Regions from separate parts of the Sphingobacterium sp. UBA865 genome, predicted to be linked through region 2. Evidence: riboswitches for the same ligand, from Rfam matches in the RefSeq annotation. Region 2 holds a riboswitch; the other holds the start of a gene.
The links. A riboswitch is a leader RNA that binds a small molecule or an ion and turns the genes downstream of it on or off. The one in region 2 is predicted to bind S-adenosylmethionine.

Region 1 (8,271 bases), on a different contig from region 2:
AGTTTTAAAAATCCAGTTACTTTCAAAGTTATCGTGAAAGCTGGATATGAATGTTATGTTTTAGAAAATTTTATGAATTCAGTAAATAAATATGTCCTTCAGGCGCTGGATAACTATCCGATGTATTTGGAGGAGACCATGGAATCCTTATCCTATGCGCTATCCTATGATGAGTCCAATACAATGGCGCTGTGTTTGATGGGAAGAGTTCATGCCGAACAGCTATTGGACTATGAGCAGGCAAAAAGGTATTTCCAGGAAGCTTTGGTGCATAATGTGCAGGCACTGGAAGTATATCCTTATTTCATTCAGACATTGATTGATATGGGGGAGTATGAAGCTGCAAAAAAGACGATCAAATTTGCTTTGACACTTCCGGCCATGCCCTTGACAGGAATCTGGATCAAGAAAGCACTTCTATTTGAAAAAATGAGAAAATACAAAAAGGCATTGAAGGCGTTAAAAAAGGCTAAACTTGAAAATGTTGACCTCGATTTTTCGTCAAGCCTGAAGGCGATTGAAGATCGGATTAAAGGAAAACAGGAAATTAAGAACGGGAACGAAAAGGAAAACAAGAAAGAACGGAAGAACAGCCGAAAATAATCTCACCTTATTCGGATAACAGTTTTTATTTTGAACGAAGCCCAATAAAGAAGCCCTAGCTGAAATTTCAGCTAGGGCTTTATCAATATAGTTTAAGAATTATTCTGCTCTTAAGATTTTCGCAGCCTCAACCATAGACTCTAAAGCCGCTTTGGTTTCTGGCCAAGCACGAGTTTTCAAACCACAGTCAGGATTAACCCAAAGTTGTTCTGCTGGAACTACTGCTTTTGCTTTGCGCAATAGATCTACCATCTCATCTTTGCTTGGAACACGTGGTGAGTGAATGTCATAAACACCTGGACCAATATCATTTGGATATTTGAAATCACCGGCGAAAGCATTCAATAATTTCATTTGAGAACGTGAAGTCTCAATCGTGATAACATCGGCATCCATTGCAGCGATATCTTCGATCACATTATTGAACTCAGAATAACACATGTGTGTGTGAATCTGTGTATCGTCTTCAACATTTGATGAAGAGACACGGAAAGCACGTACTGCCCAGTTCAAGTAATCTTTTTGATCAGCTTTACGTAACGGTAATCCTTCACGGATAGCTGGTTCATCGATTTGTATGATTTTGATACCTGCTTTTTCCAAGGCTTGTACTTCATCCAAGATCGCCAATGCAATTTGGTAAGTCGTTGTTGAGCGCGGTTGATCGTTACGTACGAAAGACCATTGTAAGATTGTTACAGGACCAGTCAACATACCTTTAACCGGACGATTTGTCAATGATTGTGCATATGAAGACCAACGGACAGTCATATCTTCAGGACGGTATACGTCACCATAGATAATCGGAGGTTTTACACAACGTGAACCGTAAGATTGTACCCAACCATTTTGTGTGAAAGCGTAACCAGCCAATTGTTCACCGAAGTATTCAACCATGTCATTACGTTCGAATTCGCCGTGTACTAATACGTCGATATCCAATTGCTCTTGAAGACGGATGGTGTTTTCTGTTTCTTCTGCGATTGCTTTATCGTATTCTGCCTGCGTAATAGCACCCTTTTTCAGATCTGCTCTCCATTTACGAACATCTTTCGTTTGTGGGAATGAACCGATAGTTGTGGTCGGGAACGCCGGTAAGTTGAATTTCGCTTGTTGCGCTGCTTTACGGTCTGCAAATGCTGAAGTGCGTTTTGCATCGTCATCAGTAATATTGCTTGTACGTGTTTTAACCTCTGGTTTGTGGATCAATGGAGAGGTACGGCGGCTTTCAGCAGCCGCTTTGTTCGCTTCGAAGCGTTTTGCTGTTTCAGCATCAACTTCTCCCTCCGCTAGTACGGCTAAGTCTTTTACTTCAGCTAATTTTTGTTTAGCAAATGCTAACCAGTTTTTTACTTCAGCTGGTAGCGATTGTTCATTGTGTTCATTGTCTAAGTCAAAAGGAACGTGCAACAGTGATGAAGAAGGAGCTACCCATACACGGTCTTTTCCTAATGCATCAACAGCCTGTTTGATTTTAACCAATGATTTTTCGTAATCATTTTTCCAGATGTTACGGCCTTCAACAATACCTAAAGATAATGTTAATGAAGCAGGAACTTTAGCCAATACCGTATCCAATTGATTTTCACCGCGTACCAGATCCAAATGTAAAGCATGGATAGGTAGGTTAACTGCGATATCTTCGTTGTCTTTTAAAGATTCGAAGTAAGTCGTTGCGATTAATTTGATATTTTTTGCTGCTGCAGCTAATTTTTCGAAAGTAGGTTGATATAAAGCTTTTACTTTAGCATCTAAATCCAATGCTAAGAAAGGCTCGTCAATCTGAACATATTGTGTACCAGCATCAGCTAGTTTAGTTAGTATTTGCTCATATACTGGAATAAGTTTATCCAATAAATCGATACGGTCGAAGCCAGCTTCTTTTTCTTTACCGATCAAAAGGTATGTAATAGGACCTAATAGAACTGGTTTAGTATCGATGCCCAATGATTTTGCTTCGTTGTATTCATTTAAGAATTTTTCGGAAGTCAATTTGAATTCTTGATCTTTGGTGAATTCTGGTACCATGTAGTGGTAGTTCGTATCCAACCACTTGGTCATTTCCATTGCAGTCACGTCGATTCCTTCTTGTTGGAAACCGCGCGCCATGGCAAAATATAGATCTAAACTGTAATTGTTGTCTACTTTATTCAATAAAGAATGGTAGCGAGCAGGAATTGCACCAACAGTGAGGGTTAAATCCAATACTTGATCGTAAAAAGAGAAATCATTGGAAGGGATCAAATCTATTCCAGCATCTTTTTGTGTTTTCCAATTGCCTTCACGAATTTTTTTTGCTGTGTCCAATAATTCCTCAACAGAAGATTTTTTAGCCCAATAGGCCTCATTGGCTTTTTTCAATTCGCGGAACGCGCCCACACGAGGGTAACCTAAATTGTTAGTCAATAACATAATGAATGTTTTTAATATTTCTTTTTCAACTATATTTCTTGCTAGAGAGAGAAGGACACACTAGAATTTGGTGACTTCGGCTTATCATTCCCATATCAAGTAGGGTAGAATTTAGCACCTTGTCAAGGGACAGGTTGCTAAGGCTTCATCGGGTCTATTCCCTCTGCCTTTCTCTATAAGCGACGCTAAGTTAGAACATTTCTTTTTGAAATGCAAATTTTTTATAAAAGTGCGTCAATTTTTTATATTCTACTAAGGATGAAATTGTTTTGTTCTTTTATTTTCATCCACGAATTCGAGTAAGTCACGCTTGAATACGTGTGTAGCATAAAAAGGGGAATGACTATATTTTTCATTCCCCTTTTTTTAGCTGACCAAAAGTTTGTAACCTTTTCCGTGCACATTGACAATTTCAACTTTGCTATCTTCTTTTAGATATTTACGAAGTTTACTGAGAAATACATCCATACTTCTACCCGTAAAATAGTTATCATCATGCCATATTTTTAACAACGCTTCTTCCCGGGTCAGCACATCATTTTTCTTTAAGCAAAGCAAGCGGAGTAGTTCAGCTTCTTTCGTGGAGAGTTTTTGCATCTGTCCTTTGTAAGAAATCTGCTGACTTGTATAATCAAAGAAATAATCGCCAATTTCAAATTTATCCGCAACCACTTCTTCTTCTTTGTCTCGAACACTGCGTTTCAGCAAAGCATTGATGCGGAGCAATAATTCTTCCACTCGAAAAGGCTTGGTGATATAATCATCTCCTCCTAGCTCAAAGGCTTCGGTCTTATCTTCCATCATCCCCTTTGCTGTGGCAAAGATAATAGGAACAGTATTGTTTGTTTTTCTGATTTCACGTCCAACTGTAAATCCGTCCTTTTTTGGCATCATGACATCAAAAATACAAAGGTCGTAGTTATTTTTTTTGAATTGAGAAATCGCTTCATCTCCATCCGTGCATAATGTGACGTCAAATTTTCCCTTTAATTCGAGATAGTCTTTTAAAAGATCCCCCAAATTAGGATCATCTTCTGCTAATAATATCTTTTGCATAATGAATATATTAATTTTCACCAATGTCCCTTGATGCTGATAAATCAGCCTTCCTCAACCTTTGAAATTTTTTAAAGAGGAAATATACAAAAAAGGAACGTTTTATTTTTTAATAGGCAAAATTACTTCAAAGGTCGTGCCTTTATCTTTTTCACTTTTAACTGTAATTTTTCCGTTCAGCCTTCTCAGAATGTCCTGTACATAACTTAAGCCAAGGCCAAATCCTTTGACATTATGAACATTCCCAGTTGGAATACGGTAAAACTGGTCGAAAATCTTTTGCAGGTGATCCCGGCTCATCCCAATACCATTGTCGGCTATGGTGACAACAATGGTGTCGCCAACATTTTTTGAATTGATGTTGACATGTAAATCTCCTTTGCTGTACTTGATGGCATTATCCAAAAGATTGTAAAATACATTGGAAAAATGTAACTCATCACCAACGACAACATCCTTGGTCGCTGCAAGATCTATACTGAATTTCCCGCCAATATTTTGCATCCGTAGCTGCATACTGTCCGTTACTGCCGAAACAAGATCATTGATGCATACTTCTACCTGGTCGAGTTTTAGCGTTTCTTTTTCTAGTCTTGCCAAATCGAGCACACGTTCAATATGATTTCCGAGTCTAACATTTTCGTCGTAGATGATATTAGCCAATTTCTGAACGCGCTTGTGGTCGGCATTGATGTCTGGATCTTTAAGTGACTCACTGGCAATCATAATTGTTGCAACAGGTGTTTTAAACTCATGCGTCATGTTGTTGATGAAATCCGTCTTCATTTCCGAAACTTTCTTTTGTCTGAAGATGATAATCAGTGTATAAGCAAAACACCCCACCAACAAGAAAAGCAGTGCCAGCATGGGCAGCAACAGATAGCCCATATTATCGGCAATTATCGCCTTTTTATTGGGGAAATAGATGGTTAATTTTCCTGGCGCAGCACCGATATCACCTTTAAAAAGTGCCGTTGAGTATTTGGTTGTATTTGTTGGGTTATTTAAAGCGGCTTCGTTTAAAATATTATTTAGTAATATATTGTTTGTGCTCCATATTTCAATATTGAAAGGAGCTTTAATGTCGCGTTGAGCCAACTCCTCTTTGATAAGTTCTTGAACGATGATCACATTCAATCGATCCTTTAATGGACGTTTAGCAAGCTCCATTCCAATAGCAATATCTTCGATGTAGTCTGCTTTTTTGCCGCCCAGCATGGCAACGGAATCATATACATTAAAGCCACTCCACGCGTTTTTTCTGTTGAGGATATCCAATCTTTTTTCCAAATCAGAAATTGTTTTCGCAAGTTTCGCATTCTCTCTTGGAGGTAATGTGGCTACCCGGAATTTTGTTTGTTGATTGACCAGTGGGTCCATTAGGGGGATAACAAACCGCGTGCTATCGTCCTTCCCATTGATCTGATCATCTACCTTTGAAGCATTTAACATGATAAAAGCCTGTACCAAATTATCGTCGGTAAGCTCATTTGAAACAGAAAATTTGATAAATTTCTGGTACTCCGGTCTTTTGATGTATGTTTCGTAGAATGAATTTTTGATTTCAATTACATTTGGATACAATGCACGTAATTGGTCTTCTTGCTCTTTAAAGTTTGAGAAAACAACATGTTGTTTGTTTTTTAATTCTTCAATTCTATACTGTATTTCGAGTTGCTCGGCCAAAAGACGTTGTTTGGCCTGTTCCTGCTTGGATTTTTCAATGTTACGCTCCTGTTGAACCTTAGCGAAGTCAACTACCTCCCGTCGTTCAAGCTTACCGGCAACAGCTGTAATCGCAGCATTGACGGACTCATCAAATAATTGAGACTTTTGGCGATAAGAATCTCTCAGAAAATAGAATTGCATGGCCAATACCCCAATTAGAGCGAGAGACATCAGTCCAATGATTAATACAATGCTATTTTTCTTCATTAGTATTGGGTATTAAATAAATGTATTTTGAATATATCAAAAAGTTTATAGCGCTCAGTTTATTTACCATTTGCGTATTCATCCCTTATGCCATGTGAGCGGCCATTTAAGGTGCGATAGCTCATTTTTTCTTAAATTGTTACAAATATAAAGATGCTAATGTGTTTTGTAGCTGTTTTAACAATGTTTAACAGCAATCTGTTTAAATATAGATGCTGTTCTTTGTAAATTAGTGAATAGAAATGGATTATGTGCTGAATTGCGCTGTGGACAAATTTTAATCTACGCGGTTGAGTCTAACTGCTGGAGAAGTGAATAAGCCGAATATGACGCGTTCATTGGTACAATGAGTGCTCTTTAATAACTATATAAAGATGAAAAGCTACGTATTATTATTGGTATTGTCTTCCATAGGGACCATTGCTATAGGACAAGTAAAGGTGAAACCGCAGATTCCTTTAATGGAGGAAAAAGAATCAAAGATGCCTGTCTTTAAATTGGATTCTTCAGATGAAAAGTATCATATGCCGATTAAGAAGCCAAATCGTGTGGACGGTCTAGCCCCAATGCCAGGAACGGAAAAAATGCCCAAAGGTGATGAGAAAGAAAACAATCTTCCTTTTAGGCGCTTGAATGATTCGCTAAAGGTGAAGGACTTTAAATTAAAAATCGACTCCTTGTATCCAAACAAGCAAAAAAAATAGCGTTCTAGATAGAACGCTATTTTTTTGCTTTAATCCTTATTGTCCATTATAGCTGGGAAACACGGATTGTATTTGTTTTACCTTTTTCGATTAACGGTGTCGAAGCTGTATTGATAATGATAGATCCAGGTTTAACGTAGTTATTTTTTACAATAAATTTGTTAACATCATGAATAGATCCATCTGTGCTTTCGAACTTGTCGTAGATAAAAGTTTTTACGCCCCAAAGTAGGCTGAGTTGTTTCAGCAATTTTTGTGTTCCTGTGAAAACTAAGATATCTACATTTGGTCTATAACTTGTAATTTCAAACGCTGTTGCACCAGATGATGTCAATACCGCAATTGCAGATGCATTTGTTTTTTGAGCAAGATAAACCGAAGATGCGCAAATCGCGTCCGGAATAAGTGTTCCGTCGTGGATTTCACTAACTTTCTCATTATAATAAGGATAAGAAGTTTGTTCCACGTGGATAATGATTTTGCTCATTGTTTCGATAACGATTTCAGGGAATTCACCAACTGAAGTCTCGCCACTTAACATCACAGCATCCGCTCCATCCAATACGGAGTTGGCTACGTCATTTACTTCAGCACGTGTAGGACGTGGTGTAGTGATCATACTTTCCAACATCTGTGTCGCAATGATTACCGGTTTTGAAAGATCTCTACATTTCTGTACGATGATCTTTTGAAGTCCTGGTACCTCTTCCATTGGAAGCTCAACGCCCAAGTCACCACGAGCAACCATAACAGCATCTGTAGCTTCGATAATGGCATCAATATTTTCAATCGCTTCCGGTTTTTCAACTTTTGCGATGACACGAGCATGGCTTCCTTTTGCCTCGATGATTTTTTTACATTGAAAAATATCTTCTGCCGAACGTACGAAAGACATCGCGATCCAGTCTGCACCATGATCCAGGGCAAAATTCAAGTTGTCTAAATCTTCTTCCGTCAACGATGGGATAGATACTTTGGTGTTCGGTAAGTTAACGCCTTTACGTGAAGTAAGGACACCTCCGTGTACAACTTCACAGGTAACAGTATCTTTATGATTGGTCTCTAAAACACGAAGTTGAAGTTTTCCGTCATCAAGTAAAATGATTTCGTTGGCTTCAACATCGTTTGGAAAGTTTTCGTATGTAATGTAGATTCTGTTTTCGTCTCCGATGAGTTCTTGTGTTGTAATTTCAACTTTTGAACCATTCACGAGAATAGCTCCACCTTCTTTCATTTTTCCGATCCTAATTTTTGGACCTTGTAAATCGGCTAAGATGGCAACATTGAATCCTGTTTCATTATTTATTGCATTTATAGTTTCGATTACCTTAAGGTGATCTTCCTGGCTGCCATGAGAGAAATTCAACCGGCACACATCAACCCCTTTGGCAATCATGTTGGTCAAAACTTGTTTGTCTGCCGAGGCAGGGCCTAATGTTGCGACAATTTTAGTCCTTTTTTGAACTTTTTCCATCTGTTATTTTGTATTTTAAATGTTCTTCATTAATCACAACAAATAGCCTACTATATTGTTGTGTTTTGTCAAAACTAAATCGAATTA
Region 2 (8,271 bases):
ATACGGGATTGTATCATGCTTTACTTGGCCGTGGGCTTGCAAGCGATGTAAATGGTGCATATCCCAAAAATGACGGCTCGGTAGGTCAGATTGCCCTAAATAAGCAAGGGCAACCGATTCATCATCATTATAATACCGATGCTATCTGGGGCGCATTTTGGAATTTGACACAGTTGTGGTCTATTGCGTATCCAGACTATTACAACGACTGGATTCAGAGTCAATTGTTGGTCTATCGCGATGCAGGTTGGTTAGGAGACGGTATTGCCAACAGTAAATACGTTTCGGGTGTAGGAACTAATTTTACGGGTTTGGCAATCGCAGCGGCCTACAATGTCGGTATTCGTGACTATGATATGAATCTTGCTTATGATGCGGTACGCAAAAATGAATTGGAAGCGAAGGACCGTCTGCCTGGAGCAGGAAAGTTAGATGTGGGAGTTTTCGTCCGCAAAGGCTACTCACCGTATATAAAAGATGATCATGGCAGTCCCGAATTAATGACCAATGGATCTCCTTTTGGCGCTTCGCATACCTTGGAATATGCTTTTTCCGCTGGAGCGGCTGCGCAATTTGCAAAATCATTGGGGCGTCAAAAAGACTATGTTAAATTTCAGGAATTATCCAATGGATGGCGCAATCTGTATGATGCCGAGACGAAGTTTATGCGGCCAAAGGATAGTACTGGACGATTCATTTCAAACTTTAACCCTTATGAACCATGGCGTGGATTTCAGGAAGGAAATGCATGGCAGTATACGTTCTATGTTCCGCATGTCCCACAAGAATTGGTTAAACTCGTTGGAAAGGATCTGTTCAATCAGCGGTTGGATAGTATCTTTACGGTGTCGCAGAAGAATGTGTTTGGAGGTGGTACACAAATTGACGCCTTCGCAGGGATTGAAAGTCTTTATAATCACGGTAATCAACCGAACCTGCATATCTCTTGGCTGTTCTATTTTTCTGGTAGACCTGATCTGAGTCAAAAATGGGTACGGGCAATTTGCAATGAGTTTTATGGTAACGATGCGATACATGGCTATGGCTACGGACAAGACGAAGACCAAGGACAGCTTGGAGCATGGTATGTCTTGTCGAGTATCGGCCTATTCGATGTCCGAAGTCTCACCACCGAGAAGCCCGCACTTCAGATAGGCGCGCCACTTTTCGATCGGGTAACGATACAATTGCCGAAGAAATTAAGAAAAAATAAATTTATCATTCAGGTGAAGAAAGAGCAACCCAATAGTTCTATTGTTGATCAAGTTCGGTTGAATAATCGCCTGTGGAAAGGTTGGCACCTTCCTTTTGAACGTTTGGTGGAAGGTGGGATTTTAGATCTCAAGTTGAAAGGTGACTAAATATAAGATAAAAAAATAGCCCCATTCGGGGCTATTTTCAAGGTAGGTTGGTTTGTTGATTGCCTACGCGATTTCAGCAATAAAATTGCCCTCTTGATCCAAATCAGCTTTATGGGCTGCGATTTGTTGAAGATTAATATGTCCGATGACATATTTGAAATCTGGTGCGTAATATCGTTCTGTGATTTCACTGAAATTTAACTTTTCAATCAGTGTATCATCAGTGTATCTCAAATAAACCTTAATTAAATAATCTTGGCTATAATTTAATGTGCTGGATTCTAAATGTTTTTTATACTCATAGCGGTATCCATAGCGAAGAGCCGCGATATCCGATAGCACAGCAGAACCTGTTGGGTGGCCACCTGCTCCTTTACCATAGAAAAATTGTTCGTCTGCAAAGGCCGCTTTCACCAATACTCCATTGTTCTCATTTTCTACATTATAGAGCATGCTGTCTTTGCCTACTAGGCGTGGTAATACATAAAGTACAACTTTGTCGCCGTCGATCTCTTTTGCCGTCGGTATCAATTTGATCTTGAGGTTCTTTTCTTTCGCAAAACGAATATCTTGCTGTCCCAATTTATCAATACCAATATTGAACACATCTTCTGGTTTGACATAGATACCGTACGCATGCGAAGCAACAATACATACCTTAAATTTGGGGTCAAATCCACCTACATCCAGCGTTGGATCTGTTTCTGCAAAACCAAGTTCTTGTGCTTTCTTTAAAGCATCTGTATATTGCTGATTTTCGTTGAAAACTTTAGATAAAATGTAGTTGGAAGATCCATTAAAAATACCGCCGACAGAATGCAGTAATTCATTGTCATAGTATTCTTCTAAATTCCGTATAATGGGAATACTTCCGCAAACGGCACCTTCATATAATAAACTGGTCCCGTATTCATGTTGGATATCAACCAGCTCTTCCAAATGGCTGGCAATCATTTTTTTATTGGCAGATACCACATTTTTCTCCGATTTCAAAGCACGAACAGTTAGTTGGTATGCTGCTTCGGCATCATCGATTAGTTCGACAACAGTATTAATTTCTGGATCACCTAAAATTGTTTCGGCATCGGTAGAGAATAAATCTGCTGGTAGCGAGCGTTTTTTATCTCCGTTTTTAATGACAAATTTCTTGATCTCCAGATTAAGATCTTTGGTTTTGATGATATCGTAAAGACCTTGGCCTACGACACCAAACCCAAACATCCCTATTGTTAATTTATTACTCATATCTCTTCTTAAATTCTCTTATATATTATTTACTCTCTTATACTAATTCGTTTATGTATTCTTTTTGTTCCCGCAGAAAGCTGCTAATGATTTTTGTGAGTTTTTTTGTTTCGATCAAAAAGCCATCGTGGCCATAGGTCGATTCAATCTCTTGATAATGGGCATTGGGAACATGTTGCGCGATGAATTGTTGCTCTTGTGGCGGAAACAACAAATCTGTATTAACGCTCAGGACTAAAGTTGGACAATCAATGCTCGCCAAAGCAGATTCAATAGATCGTCTTCCCCGACCTAAATTGTGGCTGTCCATTGCTTTGGTCAGGAAATAATAGCTGTACGCATTATAGCGTTTCACCAATTTTTCACCCTGATAGTTCTGATAGGAGGATGCTTTATAATGATCGAGTTTTTCCTTATCATCTTCCTTTTGCGTGTTGGCATACGTTGTATAGTTGCGGTAAGACAACAGTGCCATAGCGCGTGCAACTTTCAATCCTTTAGCTCCACCATCAGGGTGATTGGCGTAAAAGGTTCGATCAGTTGTAATGGCCAGACGTTGACTTTCATTGAATGCAATACCCCATGGTGAGTGGACGGCATTTGTTCCAACCACGATGAGATGGTTGATGGCTATACTGTGCGATACGGCCCATTCCAATGCTTGTTGACCGCCTAATGACCCCCCGATAAGGATCTCTATTTGTTTGATTTCCAGGTGGTCCGCAAGGGCTTGATGTGCGTTGACCAAATCCCTCACTGTGAATTCGGGGAAAGATAGGTAATAGGGTTGTCCGGTTGCTGGGTTTACAGATAGCGGATTACTGCTATTATATGCTGATCCTATGACATTGGCACAAATAATATAATAATCGTTTGCATCAAACAACTCACCTGTTCCAAAAAGACCGGACCACCAATCCAGCACATCTGCATTGGCCGTTAATGCATGGCAAACCCAGATCACATTGCTGCGATCTGCGTTGGGTTTGCCAAATGTTTCATAACTGATTTGTAAATCAGTAAGCTCTCTTCCATTTTCAAATACAAAAGGCTCCGGGTGCAGATATATATGCTTACTCATTTTACGTTTAAGTTTTAAGCCGAAAAAATCTGATTATTTAATTTTATCAAAAGCTTGTTGTAAATCAGCTTTGATATCATCAATATGCTCTATTCCTACAGAAAGACGTAATAAGCCTTTGAAGACTCCGGCATTGGCTTGATCTTCATCACTCAATTGTTGATGGGTTGTAGCTGCTGGATGAATAATCAATGACTTCGTATCACCAACATTGGCCAAATGACTGATCAATTCTAAGCTGTCGATAAAGCTATTGGCCTTTTGCGCTGCGTCACCTTTAAGCTGGAAAGAAAGTACCGCGCCATAGCCATTTTTAAGGTATTTTTGTGCGTTAGCGAAGCTCGGAGAGCTTTCTAATCCCGGATAGTTTACTTTTTCTACCTGTGGATGCGCCTCAAGCCATTTTGCGACCTCTAAAGTGTTGTCTACATGGCGTTGCACCCGCAAAGACAAGGTTTCAAGTCCTTGTAATAATAAAAATGAATTGAAAGGGGAGAGTGCTGGTCCGAAATCCCGGAGCCCTTCCACACGCGCCCGAATGGCAAATTGAATATTTCCGAATGGTCCGCTTTCACCGAAAACTTCGGAAAATACTAAACCATGATAGCCTTCAGATGGTTCGGAAAATTGCGGGTATTTTCCATTGCCCCAATTGTAGTTTCCGCCGTCGACGATGACACCGCCAATGCTTGTGCCATGTCCACCGATCCATTTAGTTGCCGATTCAACAACCACGTTTGCACCATACTCCAGAGGTTTAAATAAATAACCTCCGGCTCCAAAAGTATTGTCGACGATTAATGGTAAGTCATATTTTTTTGCTACGGCAGCAATTTTTTCAAAGTCGGGAATATTGAAACTTGGGTTTCCGATTGTTTCAACATAGATTGCTTTTGTTTTATCATCAATGAGCGCTTCAATTTTATCTGCTTCGGCGTCTGTTGCAAAACGAGCTTCGATGCCTAGGCGCTTAAAAGAAACTTTAAACTGGTTGAATGTACCGCCGTATAAGTTGGATCCCGCAACAAAATTGTCACCACTTTCCAAAATATTATTTAAAGCTATAAACTGTGCCGCCTGGCCGGATGCAACAGCAACAGCTGCAACTCCACCTTCCAGTGCCGCAATACGTTGTTCGAAAACATCCGTAGTAGGGTTCATAATCCGTGTATAAATATTACCGAACTGCTTTAATGCAAATAAGTTTGCGCCGTGTTCGGCATTTTCAAATACAAAAGATGTTGTTTGATATATAGGAACTGCTCTAGATCCCGTAGTAGGGTCAGCGACTTGGCCAGCGTGAACCTGAAGAGTTTCGAATTTTAAATTTTTGTTTGAAGACATAATATATCAGATTTTAAGGGTTCAAAAAGAAATTGCAAAGTAAAAAGAGAAGCATACACACCTCCTTGAAGGGTCTGTTAAATCTTTATCCAAGAAAACGGAAATGATTTTTAACAAGCATGGAAGTGCATATGCATACGCATTCGCATCGATACAATTGTACGATGGGTTACACTTTCGCTTATCGTGCGGTTCACTTGTGTTGAACCTGAATTTTTAATGGACTTCAGTAATTTAATAATCATTGTCTTATGTCATTTATATGCTCCAAAACGATATTGTTTTGGACAGGAATTGGCACCTTTTCAAACAAATTGAAGGTTGCCAGTGGGTCATTGAGCCAGTCTCTCGCCACTTCTTTATAAATCAAGACCTACTGATGAAGGGAGGTGTTGATTAGAAATCTTCTTTCGAAGACGACACAAATATAAACTCTTTTTTTATTAAAGCAAAAGAAATGGTGTTTTTTAGTTAAAGGAATTTTGAATAACATGCCGATTGGCATCGCATATCTTCCGATGAAACCGCAAAAGTAACTGTCAATCGGGTATTATGATTTCTTTAAATTAATCCGTTCTGCAGTTTGATTTAAATCTGTTAGAAGAGGTTTAAGCGCATCGATTCTACTATGGATATCATAGGCGAGGTGGCGATTCGTCTTTTTGTTTAACGATAGCGAGAGGCCCACCAAATGGGAATTGACCTGATATGCGAGTGCCTGAAAATGGTGAATATGTGACCAATCCATCCATTTGTGCTCGGGTTCTTTTTTCATTTGATTAATGGCGTCTGAAAACAGGGCCATGGCGGTCTGCGCCTTTTTACGAGCCAGTCGTATATCAAACGAACTTTGTCTTTCGTCCGACAGACGGTTATTGATGATCTGGAAATAATGCGCGTTGTAAAGGGATACCTCTTTTGCCAGCTGAACCATGCCTGTGCTCTGGCGTACAGGTATCAAGAAATAACCCGCTATAGCCAAGAATGCTCCAATCAGTGTGAAAAGTATTCGGCTGCCTAAAATGAGATTGATGTTGCCTTCGAACAGATTGAGTGCAATCACAATTCCCAAGGTAATGAAGATGACACTGACCATATAGTTAGATCGGTTGAACAAAAAGAATCCAAAAAGACCCAATGCAGCTATGGTTAGGAGTGCTGGAAGAAAATGAATAGAAATTAAGCAGAACACACCAACTATAATACCCGAGAATGTACCGACAATACGTTCTATATTACGGGTTTTTGTCATTGAAAATGCTGGCCTGGCAACAATAGCGATCGTCAGTAAGATCCAATAGGTATATTTAAAATCCAAAAATAAAATACCGATCAATGCACCTGTTCCAAAAAGAAGAGCCATCCGAACCGCAAATCGAAAAAGCGGATTATTCAGATGGAGTTTACTTTTTAGATCAGCGAGATTACGTAATGGTCGACTGATAAATTGTTGGTACTCGCTGGTGTCAATCTTATCCTGAATTTCCTGATTTTGATAAAAAGCGACCTGGATTCTGTTGAGTACATCAATAATTGCTTCGATGTTGCTTATGATCGAACATAATATACCTTTTGCTGGATCGGCCTGTTGTTCTTGAATTTCTTTTAAATCCCGTAAGAGGGCATTAATTTTAAAGTTATTATTGTATAATTGATGTGCATACCGGAACCTCTTGTTGGGTTGTGAAAAGCTATCGATTTCTAACGCTAATAATTTGATTGTGTGACGAATTATGGGAAGGCTGCCCGTGTCTGCAAGATTTTTGCGAATTGCATCGTAGTCATGATCAAGCGCAATAATTAACTCATGGAGGTCAATTAATCCATAAACCTGACTGAGCCAATAATTGCTTTTATGCCACTGTTGGCTTATGATTTTTTTTTCTCGAAACAGAAGAGACCTGATTTGTTCCTGCTGTTCGCTGATCTGGCCATGAATTTTTCCTACGCGACTGTACGTAATATTCAAAGGAATATCGGGATCGTAAGACTGTGATCGTATCAATAGAAATTGGGACAATCCATGAAAGCCGTTAGCCATGGCATGTTTTAAAGAGCGATAAGGTTGTATATAGGCTTGTAAAAGGCTAAAAAAGTAATATATTATGGAACCTGTTGTAATCTGTAAGCCAACCGCAAATGGGTGTTGTGGGGCCATTCCGATCACAAAACTCATGAGAATCAATGTCATGTTTCCAATTGCAGCATAGCGGGCTCCAAAAATGCCGTATAAGGTGCATATAAAACCGGCTGCCGCTAGCACGATAACCAAGGGCCAATGATAGGGAAATACAATAGCTGTAAACAATGATGCAACAAAGAAGGTGGGAATACATATCAGAGCTGAAGAAAGTTTATCTTTTCTGTTGCCAGGAGGATCGGTGAGTGTTGTTAACAACGATCCGACACCGATTCCGATAGCCGTGCTCGCTTGCGCTCCCAATAAATAGATCGCCAAACTTGGCAAAATACTGATGGCAACATTACGTAATGCGTCTCCAGCATGCTCGCCATGCATAAATCGTAGCATAAGGATATAAATACGGTAGAGTCTTTTCTTCAATGATACAGTGCTCATGAATCAGTTTACTAATTTTCGATGCAAAAATACAAATATTATGCTTAATATTTTTTGTATACAATTTATTTGTTTTGAATTTTATTTGTTTTTTGAATTTTTATTTTGATTCGATGTCATTTTCCTACGATATGTTTCAGAAGATTCAAAATTAGCTCGCATGATCCTATCCGCTGTAAAAGCGATCAGCGAAGGATAGGGTTTACCGATATTATTTGGTTGTCTACCGAGTGAATCGCACTACCTGTCTATTTCTGCTAGTCAACGTGTAATGAATACACGAGGTTTGTTGTCATTATTATGAAGTTGACTATCCGATCGATAGCCCAAAGAAATTACATTATGAAACCACAAAAAATTAAATTGCTCTTATTTTCTATTGTTTTATTCCTGTGTTCTAATGCCGGACCCGTTTCAGCACAGTCTGACGGGGGGAAATTACGTACTGTCGTTGTTGGGCAGGACAACCAGCCCATTGCTGCCGCAAATATTTCACTGTTTCGTAAACCCAATGATGTCTTGTTAAAAGGAACCTTATCCAACGAAAATGGACAAATTGTGTTGTTTGCGATACCCGAGGGGAGGTACAGCTTACAGGTGTCCACGGTGGGTTATGGTACTTATCGTTCTGGGGAAATAATGCTGCGTGCGGGTGATTTCAA

Region 1: it holds a riboswitch for S-adenosylmethionine, as region 2 does, so the genes downstream of both, metE (5-methyltetrahydropteroyltriglutamate--homocysteine S-methyltransferase) here and B2O97_RS05615 (O-acetylhomoserine aminocarboxypropyltransferase/cysteine synthase family protein) in region 2, are expected to answer to the same signal.

What each region holds. Positions count from the first base shown of each region.
Region 1 is NZ_DBGB01000020.1:55,293-63,563, reverse strand. Features, by position in the region: gene B2O97_RS11080 (hypothetical protein) at 73-603, shown strand; gene metE (5-methyltetrahydropteroyltriglutamate--homocysteine S-methyltransferase) at 703-3,015, opposite strand; SAM riboswitch class I at 3,094-3,197, opposite strand; gene B2O97_RS11070 (response regulator transcription factor) at 3,382-4,071, opposite strand; gene B2O97_RS11065 (sensor histidine kinase) at 4,174-6,006, opposite strand; gene B2O97_RS11060 (hypothetical protein) at 6,381-6,710, shown strand; gene pyk (pyruvate kinase) at 6,757-8,184, opposite strand.
Region 2 is NZ_DBGB01000012.1:56,745-65,015, reverse strand. Features, by position in the region: gene B2O97_RS05630 (GH92 family glycosyl hydrolase) at 1-1,361, shown strand, start outside; gene B2O97_RS05625 (homoserine dehydrogenase) at 1,425-2,606, opposite strand; gene B2O97_RS05620 (homoserine O-acetyltransferase family protein) at 2,644-3,687, opposite strand; gene B2O97_RS05615 (O-acetylhomoserine aminocarboxypropyltransferase/cysteine synthase family protein) at 3,721-5,031, opposite strand; SAM riboswitch class I at 5,287-5,399, opposite strand; gene B2O97_RS05610 (FUSC family protein) at 5,582-7,609, opposite strand; gene B2O97_RS05605 (TonB-dependent receptor) at 7,952-8,271, shown strand, end outside.